Regions from separate parts of the Rahnella sp. BCC 1045 genome, predicted to be linked through region 2. Evidence: predicted binding sites of a transcription regulator. Region 2 holds the regulator's gene; the other holds the start of a gene.
The links. The regulator PurR, encoded in region 2, represses purine synthesis genes. The targets are predictions, from matches to a motif close to CANGCAAACGTTTGCNTG.
Positions count from the first base shown of each region.

Region 1: the regulator PurR is predicted to act here: its motif matches at 4,157-4,174, upstream of J1782_RS09935 (amino acid aminotransferase).

Region 1 covers NZ_JAFMOZ010000120.1:61,308-66,943, reverse strand. Annotated here, with positions in the region: gene ldtD (L,D-transpeptidase) at 1-1,390, shown strand, start outside; gene J1782_RS09945 (YcbK family protein) at 1,569-2,120, shown strand; gene J1782_RS09940 (MBL fold metallo-hydrolase) at 2,172-2,819, shown strand; gene J1782_RS09935 (amino acid aminotransferase) at 2,903-4,093, opposite strand; gene ompC (porin OmpC) at 4,337-5,449, opposite strand.
Region 2 covers NZ_JAFMOZ010000135.1:90,449-96,084, reverse strand. Annotated here, with positions in the region: gene gloA (lactoylglutathione lyase) at 1-41, shown strand, start outside; gene rnt (ribonuclease T) at 178-861, shown strand; gene J1782_RS17840 (Grx4 family monothiol glutaredoxin) at 974-1,315, opposite strand; gene J1782_RS17835 (C40 family peptidase) at 1,779-2,681, shown strand; gene J1782_RS26565 (YnhF family membrane protein) at 2,846-2,935, opposite strand; gene purR (HTH-type transcriptional repressor PurR) at 3,269-4,294, shown strand; gene punR (DNA-binding transcriptional activator PunR) at 4,331-5,236, opposite strand; gene punC (purine nucleoside transporter PunC) at 5,373-5,636, shown strand, end outside.

The DNA.
Region 1 (5,636 bases), on a different contig from region 2:
TAAAATGACTACGCCGCCGCTCACGGTGATTAACCAGTGGCAACTGGCTGTACGTCAAAGTGACACGGCGCGGTATCTGTCAACGCTGACGCCACAGCATCCTTATTACGCTAAAATGCACGATGCCCTGAAGCTGATGCTAACAGACAATCGTCCGTGGCCGGTGATGACTGGCGCTGCGAGTTTACGTCCCGACCAAATCAGCGATGACGTGCCTGCTCTGCGTGAAATACTGACCCGGACGGGGATGATGGTGGCGTTACCGGAAGAGGCTAAATCGCCGAAACCGACCGATGAAACTATTGCGCCTAATGTACCGGGAAGTGCGTCGAATGACGATTTGTCTGTCGATGAGACCGCCGATAAATCTCAGCCAGCGACACCGGCGGTCAGTCCTTCTGCGACTTCGGTTCAGGATGTGTTGCCGACGGTTCAGGCCGGTGATACACCGGCTCCGGCCGCGCCGGTTGCTGTGTCGAATAATCAGTACACACCGGATCTGGTCGAAGCCGTTAAGCGCTTCCAGAAATGGCAGGGGTTAGAAGCTGACGGTATTATTGGCGGACGCACGCGCCAATGGCTGAATGCATCTCCGCAATTGCGGGCCACATTGCTGGCTCTAAACATTCAACGTTTACGTATACTTCCGGGCAATGTGAATACGGGCATTATGGTGAATATTCCCAACTACCAGCTCACATATTATCTCAACGGCAGCGAAGTTTTATCCTCGCGGGTCATTGTCGGGCGTCCGAGCCGCAAAACGCCTTTAATGAGCAGCGCGCTGAATAATGTCGTGGTCAACCCGCCATGGAACGTGCCGACGACCTTAGTGCGTGAAGACATTGTGCCTAAGGCCATGAACAACCCATCGTACTTCCAGCAGCACGGTTATCAGGTGTTGTCCGGCTGGAGCAATGATGCGGAAGTGATTGATCCGTCGATGATTGACTGGGCGATGGTTTCGCCAAGTCATTTCCCGTATCGCATCCGTCAGGCACCAGGCGCGAGCAATTCCCTTGGCCGGTATAAATTCAATATGCCGAGTTCAGATGCTATTTATCTGCATGATACGCCTAACCACAACCTGTTCAGCAAAGACATTCGTGCGCTGAGTTCAGGGTGCGTGCGTGTAAACAAAGCGTCGGAACTGGCCAATATGTTGTTGCAAGATGCGGGCTGGAACGATACCCGAATTTCTTCGGCGCTTCAGGGCGGTAATACGACGTATGTAGCGATCCGTCATCACATACCGGTAAAACTGTTCTATCTGACGGCCTGGGTGGCTGACGACGGTAAGCCGCAATTCCGTACAGATATTTACAATTACGATGCGACTGTGAGATCAGGTGCACAAATTTTGCCTCAGGCGGAAATATTGCTCCAATAAATGCAGTAAAACTAATCTGATAAGGGTCTGAATACTTGGCCTGACAACGAGCGTGAGCCACTGGCACGCTCGTTTTGCTTTGCAGGGTCCCTTGACTCGCAGAAATTTGGCGGTTAAGGTTCAAAACGGTTCCGAATGGGGCTTATTTTTGACTCTCTTACCGGATAGTAAACTGTTCATGAATGAAATCGACAAACATCGCCGTAAATGGCTGGCATTAGGCAGTGCCGCTATGGGGATTGCATTGCTTCCGGGTCGTGCATTCGCCACTCTTTCCACACCTCGTCCGCGTATTTTAGTGGTTAACAATCTGAATACCGGCGAAACCCTCAAAACTGAGTTTTTCGATGGAAAGCGTTATAACAAGGATGAGTTGGCCCGGTTGAATCATCTGTTCAGGGACTATCGTGCGGAAAAAATAAAAAGCATCGATCCCGCGCTTTTCGATCACCTCTATCGTTTGCAGGTTATGCTCGGCGGAACGAATAAACCGGTTCAGTTAATTTCCGGCTACCGTTCTCTGGCGACCAATAACAGTATGCGTGAACCGGGAAGCGGCGTAGCAAAACACAGTTACCACACGCTCGGGCAGGCCATGGATTTCCATATTCAGGGCATCGAACTGAGCAATATCCGCAAAGCAGCATTAAAAATGCGGATGGGTGGTGTAGGATATTATCCACGAAGTAACTTTGTGCACATTGATACCGGACCAGCACGAACCTGGTAGTGTGCGTAATTAATGGCCTGCCCAAACGGACAGGCCATTTTGTGGAGCCCTATGAAATTCCATCTTATTACTGTCACGGCGTTCAGCCAGAATTGCTCACTGATTTGGTGTACAAAAACGAATCAGGCCGCGCTTGTCGATCCGGGCGGAGAAGCAGCAAAAATTATCCGCGAAGTATCCGATAAAGGTGTGCTGGTTACGAAAATTTTGCTGACACACGGCCATCTTGACCACGTCGGTGCCGCAGCTGAACTGGCTGCCCATTATCAGGTGCCGATCATCGGGCCACAAAAGGAAGATCAGTTCCTGCTCGATGCGTTGCCAACGCAAAGCCAGATGTTCGGCCTTGATCATTGTGACCCGCTGACGCCAGATACCTGGCTGGAAGAAGGGGATACCGTGAGCGTGGGCGAGGAAATACTCTCTGTGCTCCATTGCCCGGGACATACGCCGGGACACATTGTTTTTATCAATGATAAAACGCGCCTGGCAGTTTCAGGTGATGTGATTTTTAAAGGCGGAGTAGGGCGCAGTGACTTCCCGCGTGGAGATCATCAGGCGCTGATTCACTCAATTAAAACAAAATTATTGCCGTTGGGTGATGATATTGTCTTTATTCCGGGTCATGGACCAATGTCCGATTTTGGCTATGAACGTAAAACCAACCCCTTCCTGCAGGATGAAATGCCGGTCTGGTAAACGTTTTTGGCCAACAGAATACCAATACAAAAGCCCGTCAGTTTCCAGACGGGCTTTTTAATGGAATTCAGAACGCCGAATCCTTACAGCACGGCGACAATGGCTTCACACAACGGTGCCATGTTTTCGAGCGTAATACCGGCTACGTTGATACGGCCAGAGTTCACTGCGTAAACGCCGAATTCATCACGCAGACGCAGCACCTGATCTTTGGTCAGGCCGCTGAATGAGAACATCCCGTTCTGATTGATAATGAAGCTGAAATCCTGCTGCGCGCCTTTTTCCTGCAACGTGCTGACAAACAGCTGACGCATGCGGTGAATACGCTGACGCATATCGCTCAGTTCCTGCTCCCACAGCGTGCGGAGTGCCTCGTTACCCAGAATAGTGGCAACAACAGCGGCGCCGTGAGCGGGTGGGTTAGAGTAGTTTGCACGGATCACGGATTTCACCTGGCTGAATGCGCGGTCTGCGGTTTCAGCATCAGCCGCCACCAGCGTACAGGCACCCACGCGTTCATTGTATAGCCCGAAGTTTTTCGAGTAAGAGCTCGCAACCAGCAATTCTTTATGATTAGCCACAAACAGGCGCAGCCCGGCAGCGTCTTCTTCCAGACCTTTGGCAAAGCCCTGATAAGCGAAATCAAACAGCGGCAACCAGCCATTGGCGACAGACAATTCTGCCAGTTGGGCCCACTGTTCAGCCGTCGGATCAATGCCCGTCGGGTTGTGGCAGCAACCATGGAATAACACCACGTCGCCAGCTTGTGCGTTGCTCAGGCTTTTCAGCATGCCGTCAAAGTCGAGGCTGTGATTCGCGGCGTCGTAATAATTGTATTCTGCTACTTCCAGACCTGAAGCAGAGAAAACGCCTTTATGGTTTGGCCAGCTTGGATTGCTGACCCACACGCGTCTGGCGCTGGTCTGGGTGGCGATAAAATCGGCTGCAATACGTAATGCGCCGGTTCCGCCCGGAGTTTGTGCGGTACGGGCACGTTTGTCGGCAATCACAGCGTTGTTTTTGCCAAACAGCAATTCCTGCGTACAGCGTGCAAAATCAGGTAACCCGTCAATGCTCAGATAGGTTTTTGTCGTTTCATTTTCCAACAGGAATTGTTCAGCTTTCTTCACACTGGCCAGAACCGGTGTTTTACCGGTTTCATCTTTATAAACACCAATCCCCAGATTGATTTTATTTGAGCGGTCGTCCGCGCGGAAAAGATCGGAAAGACCCAGAATCGGGTCGGCAGGTGCTGCAGTGATTTTTTCAAACATGTTGGAAACTTCCATAGCCTGATATTGCGAAAGAGGGCATCAGGGTAACGCCGGAGACCTTATTTGCCAACCGTTTGCGGCAAAAAGAAAGCAGAGTTGTGAGAACGCGTATGAGATTAAAATAATTTATGAGATAGGGTGGCAAAGCTCATTTCAGGCAAATGCTAAAAAAGCAAAAGGCAGAGCCGAAGCCCTGCCTTGATATCCACTTTGATGCGCCCGTAAGCGCATCGTTAAGCGATATTAGAACTGATATTGCAGACCAACACCAACGATGTCGTCTGTGCTGCGACCGGCTGCTTTGGTGTAGCTGTTGTCATCCAGCAGGTTGATTTTGTAGTCAACGTAGGTAGACATGTTTTTGTTGAAGTAGTAGTAAGTACCAACTTCTACGTATTTAACCAGGTCAGCATCGCCGCCAGCGTAGGTAGAACCGTTGTTGGTGAAACCATTCAGGTTCTTACCTTTAGACTGCAGGTATGCGATAGACGGGCGCAGACCGAAATCGAACTGGTATTGAGCTACAACTTCGAAGTTCTGAGTTTTGTTAGCAATCGCGTCTGGGTTACCGTAATCGGTGGTGTTGCGTGATTCACCGTAGAAGGTTGCCAGGTACAGGTTGTTAGCATCGTATTTAGCGCCGAATGCGTATGCGTCAGCTTTGTCACCAGTACCGTCTTCTTTCTGCAGAGTAGTACGGTTAGAAGAGAAGTAAGCACCAGTGATGCTAACACCAGAGTTGCCGATTGCGTAAGCTGCAGAAGTACCCCAGCCGTCGCCATTGGAATCAACTGCACCACGGCTGTCACGACCTTCGTCGTTTTTACCCTGGTACTGTACAGCGAAGCTCAGGCCATCAACCAGACCGAAGAAGTTGCTGTTACGGTAAGTAGCCAGACCATTTGCACGACCAACCATGAAGTTGTCGTTGTTCTGGTACATGGTGTCATCGCCATAGATTGGCAATTGGTCGGTGTAGGACATTACGTCGTAGATCACGCCGTAGTTACGACCGTAGTCGAATGAACCAGCATCACCGAATTTCAGACCTGCGAAGCCCAGACGAGTTTTGTTGCCTTCGTCACCAGCGCTTTCTGCGTGGTTAGCCTGAACGTTGTATTCCCACTGGCCGTAACCGGTCAGTTGGTCAGTAATTTGAGTTTCGCCTTTAAAGCCGAAACGAACATAAGTCTGGTCGCCGTCATCGCCAGCGTTGTCAGAGAAGGTGTGACGTGCATCAACTTTACCGTACAGGTCCAGTTTGTTGCCGTCTTTGTTATAGATCTCTGCTGCATTAGCTGCACCAGCAACTAACAGAGCCGGGATTACCACTGCAAGAATGTTGCGCTTCATCATTATTATTACCCTCATTGGTTTTATTCGGACACCTGCCACTGCCGTGAATAATTCTTTACGGAACTATTCATGAAAGTTTGGTGTCTCCTGTGTCTGAACGCACTATTCCATCCGAGGTTCGCTTAATCCATAGCGAAAATGCTACTAAATTACTAAATATGTTTCAGTTAGAAAAAATGTATTTCAA
Region 2 (5,636 bases):
TGATCGAATCAAAACATGCCGGTCAGGGTCTGGGAAATTAATCCTTTGCAATAATGGCCTTAACCGCTGACAGGGGCGCTGATGCGCCCTTTTTTATTGCCAATTTCTCCGTGCCCCTGTAACGGGTGACAAAATTTGTCATAATGCGCGCTGAATTCGATGAAGATTAAGAAGCTAATGGCCGAGAATAGTGACATTAACGCCCTGAAAGGTCGTTTTCGTGGTTTTTATCCCGTGGTGATTGATGTGGAAACCGCCGGATTTAATGCCAAAACTGATGCCCTGCTGGAAATTGCCGCGATCACGCTGAAAATGGATGAGGACGGCTGGCTGCAAAGCGACGAGACCGTACACTTCCACGTTGAGCCTTTCGAAGGCTCGGTGCTGGTGCCGGAAGCGCTGGCTTTCAACGGTATTGATCCGACCAACCCGTTGCGTGGTGCGGTCAGTGAATACGAAGCGCTGCACGAGATTTTCAAAGTTATCCGCAAAGGGATGAAAGAACAGAACTGTAACAGGGCGATTATCGTGGCGCATAACGCCAATTTTGACCACAGTTTCCTGATGGCCGCTGCCGAACGTGCGGGGCTAAAACGCAATCCTTTCCATCCGTTTGCCACCTTTGATACCGCCGCGTTAAGCGGGCTGGTGCTCGGGCAAACCGTGCTGGCGAAGGCCTGTATCAGCGCCGGTATCGTGTTTGACAGCAGTCAGGCGCATTCCGCCCTGTACGACACTGAACGCACAGCAGAACTGTTTTGCGAGCTGGTGAATCGCTGGAAACGCCTCGGCGGCTGGCCGCTGGCACTGTCTGCGGATGAAAACGAAGTGGAAGAAGCACCGGAAGAAAATCAGCAATAATTTTCGCGGCTTTCATGCAGTCGAAATGACAAATAAAAAGAGCGACATAATGTCGCTCTTTTTTTACCGGTAACCCCGGGTCAGGCTGCCGGTATTTCTGAATCGCCCTGAATTACTCTTCAGAGGATTTGTATTTCTCAGCCGTTTCTTTGATCAGCTGTTGCAGTTCACCGCGCTGGAACATCTCAACCACGATGTCGCAACCGCCAACCAGCTCACCATCAACCCACAGCTGCGGGAACGTTGGCCAGTTAGCAAATTTTGGCATCTCAGCACGAATATCCGGGTTCTGCAGGATATCAACGTAAGCGAAACGCTCGCCACACGCAGACAGCGCCTGAACAGCCTGTGCTGAAAAACCGCAGCTTGGCAGTTTTGGAGAACCTTTCATGTACAGCAGAATCGGGTTTTCAGAAACTTGCTTCTGAATTTTTTCAATCGTTGGAGTGGTCATTTCTTGCTTCCTCAAGCCGGTACAGGCTGTCACGGTCATTACTCTTCACGCGCAGCACACAGAGACGGTGTGCAATCACAATGCTTTCTATTGTAACGATGGCTGCCACCAGATAAAAACGCCAATTTTTGTGGGGTCTTTCTCAATACTGGCATTTCGCTAAACAATCTTCTGCGCTTGCGTTCAGGTTCACATATTTAAAGATTCATCGAGAATAACATTTTTGCCGTTCCACGATAATGTCAGATTTGCAAAATCCCATTCTTTAACTTAAATAATAACATGATGAAAAGTGGTTATTTTTTTGACTAAAAATGGCGGTTATTTCGACATAAAAAAAGCTATTAACTTTTTCTCACAATATGATCTAGAATCGAGGCAATTCGTGCTTTTTTGTCTCGTTCTTTTAGGCAATACTCTGACATCCCTGATGTTTAACCCTACCACTCATGGTAACGAAGCTATGCGCTTACTGTTCACGCTTTTTGTGCTGCTCTTTACCCAGCTGTTTCTGAATATGGCTCATGCGTCGCCACAGACTCGTGTCGCGGCCGACCAGCGAAAGAGTCATGTTAACCAGGTCACGCCGGAAGAACGCCGAAAGCGAAAAACGGCAGCCGCGAAAACCAGCAAGAAAACCAAAGTCGCGCCGGTTTCAGAACCTAAAACTCAGGAAAAAAATTCGAAGAAGAAAGTCAAAAGCACCGAACTGGTTAAGCGAAAGACGTCTTCTGAAAAAACAGTAAAAACGACGCGGGCCGAGAGTAAAAAAGAAAAAACACTCAAGACAACCCGGGCCGAGGCGAAAGCAGGGAAGGAAACGAAAAACCGCTCTCTCGCTAAAAACAGCAGTGAAAAGGCCAGTAAAAAAGAAGCGTATGGCCGCCACCGCAAAGGCAAAAAGTTACGTGAAGAAGACAGTAAACCGATAACGCTCAGCGCAACACACAAGAAACGTTATCAGCACGCACAACAAACCGCGATGACCAAGCTGATGCACCAGGTCGGCAAACCTTACCGCTGGGGCGGAACGTCACCGAATACAGGTTTCGATTGCAGCGGACTGGTTTACTACGCATACAAAGATTTGATCCGTATTAAAATGCCCCGCACAGCGAATGAAATGTACCACTTGCGCGATGCGGCCCCGGTCAAACGGGGTGAATTAGAATCCGGCGATCTGGTTTTCTTCCGGATTAATAACCGCGGCGCCGCAGACCATGTCGGTGTTTACGTAGGAAACGGGAAGTTTATCCAGTCACCGCGCACCGGCGAAGACATTAAGATCACCTCACTGGGTGACGATTACTGGCAAGATCATTATGTAGGCGCACGACGGGTAATGACCCCTAAGACGATCCGATAATAAACAATTCGTTAAGTCTGAAGTTTCGCTAATCAGCCATTGAATAGCATTTAACGAAGAGTTTCTGCAGGGAAGAGTATCGGCGGAATGGGTGACTGCGTAAAATTGAAAAGGGCGATTCCTGTTATAGGTAATCGCCCTTTTTATTGCGGCTTTCGCGCAAATCAGTTCATCACTGCGGTGAAACTGAAAGCAATAATCACGAGCAAAGCGCAGACCGTAGTGATCAAAGAAAATTTCAGGTTGCTGTCCATTAAACCCCCTTACGGATCAAATTGTGGCGTTCGTATAGCCACACTGAATGTGTGCCAACGCATTTTCTCATAATTCGCATTGAAAATCTTGTGCTGAATGACACCAGGTTCATGACAATTTTACTTCCACTTTCCTGCATTATAAGTGAAAATTGTCGGTTACCACGCCTGTGTGCCGGTCGATTTCACCCGAGAGCATTTCACGCCTCACTCTGAAGAATCCACCCAACGATTTCACTGCCCTTTTCGAAGTCAGCAGTTAAATCCACGCAAGCAAACGATTAACATAATGCTAACGTGCTGAAACACGTGAGCACAGGAGTCATTTTTTACATGGCAACGATTAAAGATGTCGCAAAGCGCGCTGGCGTTTCCACCACAACCGTGTCGCACGTCATCAATAAAACCCGTTTCGTCGCCGAAGAAACCCGAGCCGCGGTTCTCCTTGCAATCAAAGAGTTGCACTATTCTCCCAGCGCTGTGGCACGTAGCCTGAAGGTCAATAACACCAAAACAATCGGTCTGCTGGCAACGTCCAGTGAAGCGCCCTACTTCGCCGAAGTGATTGAGGCCGTGGAGAACAGCTGTTTCTCAAAAGGCTATACGCTGATTTTGTGTAACTCACACAATAATCTGGAGAAGCAACAGGCCTACCTGCAAATGCTGGCGCAAAAACGCGTCGACGGTTTACTTGTGATGTGCGCGGAGTATCCGGACGAATTGCTGAATATGCTTGAAGAATACCGCTCTATCCCGATGGTTGTGATGGACTGGGGCGAAGCGCGTAAGAATTTCACCGACAGCATTATCGATAACGCGTTTGAAGGCGGCTATATGGCCGGACGTTATCTGATTGAACGCGGTCATCGCGATATCGGCGTGATCCCTGGGCAACTGGCGCGAAACACCGGCGGCGGCCGTTTCCAGGGCTTTGTGAAAGCACTGACGGAAGCCAATATTCCTCTTCGTGAAGAATGGGTCGTTCAGGGCGACTTTGAGCCGGAATCGGGCTATCAGGCCATGCACAAAATTCTGATGCAGAAAAACCGCCCGACGGCTGTATTCTGTGGCGGTGACGTGATGGCGATGGGGGCAATCTGTGCCGCCGATGAACTGGGCCTGCGCGTACCGCAGGATATTTCCGTGATTGGCTATGATAACGTGCGTAACGCGCGCTATTTCTCACCGGCACTGACGACAGTTCATCAGCCAAAAGAACGTCTGGGCGAAATGGCCTTTACCATGCTGCTGGACAGAATTATCAGCAAACGCGAAGAGTCGCAGACCATTGAAGTGCATCCCAAACTGGTTGAGCGCCGTTCCGTGGCCGACGGCCCGTACCGCGATTACCGCCGTTAACTTTCAATAAACGCCTGTGCCACAGGCGTTTTTTTGTCAGTCGCGCAACCATTCCCGGTTCATCGTTTCCGTGTCTCCCATGTATTCCAGCAGCCACGCCAGCGAAGGCGACGGATTGCTCTGATCCCACGTCAGGCAGCACGGGCTGTCCGGAAAGGTATTTTCCAGCGACAGTACCTGTAATTTTTGCTGTTCAATCAAGGGTGTCACGCGGTGAACCGGCATCATGCCAACACATAAACCTTCGTTCAGACATTCCAATGCACACGTCCAGTCGGGAACCACCAGCCGCCGCTGGTTATCCAGCGTCCAGGTATCGCGTTTCGGCAATGTACGCGATGTATCTTCCAGGCAAAGCGCCGGATAAGGCCGTAACTGATCGTCACTCAGTATTCCCTGCGTCTGGGCCAGCGGATGTTGCGCGCTGACCACACAATGCCAGTCCATAAAACCCATATCGCGGAAATTGAACCGTCCACCGACGGGGATCGCCCGCGTCGCGCCGATGGCGACATCCGCCCGCCCGTCGACCAGCGCGTCCCAGACACCGTTAAAGACTTCCGAATGAATGATGAGTTCGGTATCAGGGAAATGGCGATAGAAATCCAGCACCAGCCGCCGTGTCCGCGCAGGTTTAACGATACGGTCAACGGCAACCCGTAATTCTCCGCGCCAGCCATTGGCGACCTGCTGACACTGGCGGCGGGTCGCTATCATTTTTTTTGTCAGAACCCGCGCTTCGTCGACAAAAACTTTACCGGCAGGAGTCAGAATAACGTCGCGATGTCTGCGTTCAAACAACGGAACGGCCAGCCATTGTTCAAGCTGGCGAACGGTGTAGCTGATGGCAGAAGGAACCCGGTGCAAGTCCTGCGCGGCAGCGCTAAAACTGCCTGTTCGGGCGACGGCATCGACCACTTCAAGAGCATATTCTGACCACATCGTTTAGCCTTCAATATTTTTGATAGCAGATTGCAAATATTAGCGTTTCACAAGCCTGTTATCAAAGCGTTAAACTCCGCATCCGATACGATTTCCGCGTCAAATCATCTGCAATAAATAAATTAAAGAGACAATAATGAAACCCTCACTTGGATTTATGCTCTATCTTGCCGGGCTGAGCATGCTTGGCTTTTTAGCGACCGATATGTACCTTCCGGCCTTCAGCGCGATGCAAAGCAGCCTGATGACCAGCCCGGGCATGATCAGCGCCAGCCTGAGTATTTTCCTTGGCGGCTTTGCCATCGGTCAGCTGTTGTGGGGGCCATTGTCCGACAAGATTGGCCGCAAGCCGGTATTGCTGATTGGCTTAGCGCTCTTTGTCGTCGGTTGTCTGGGCGTG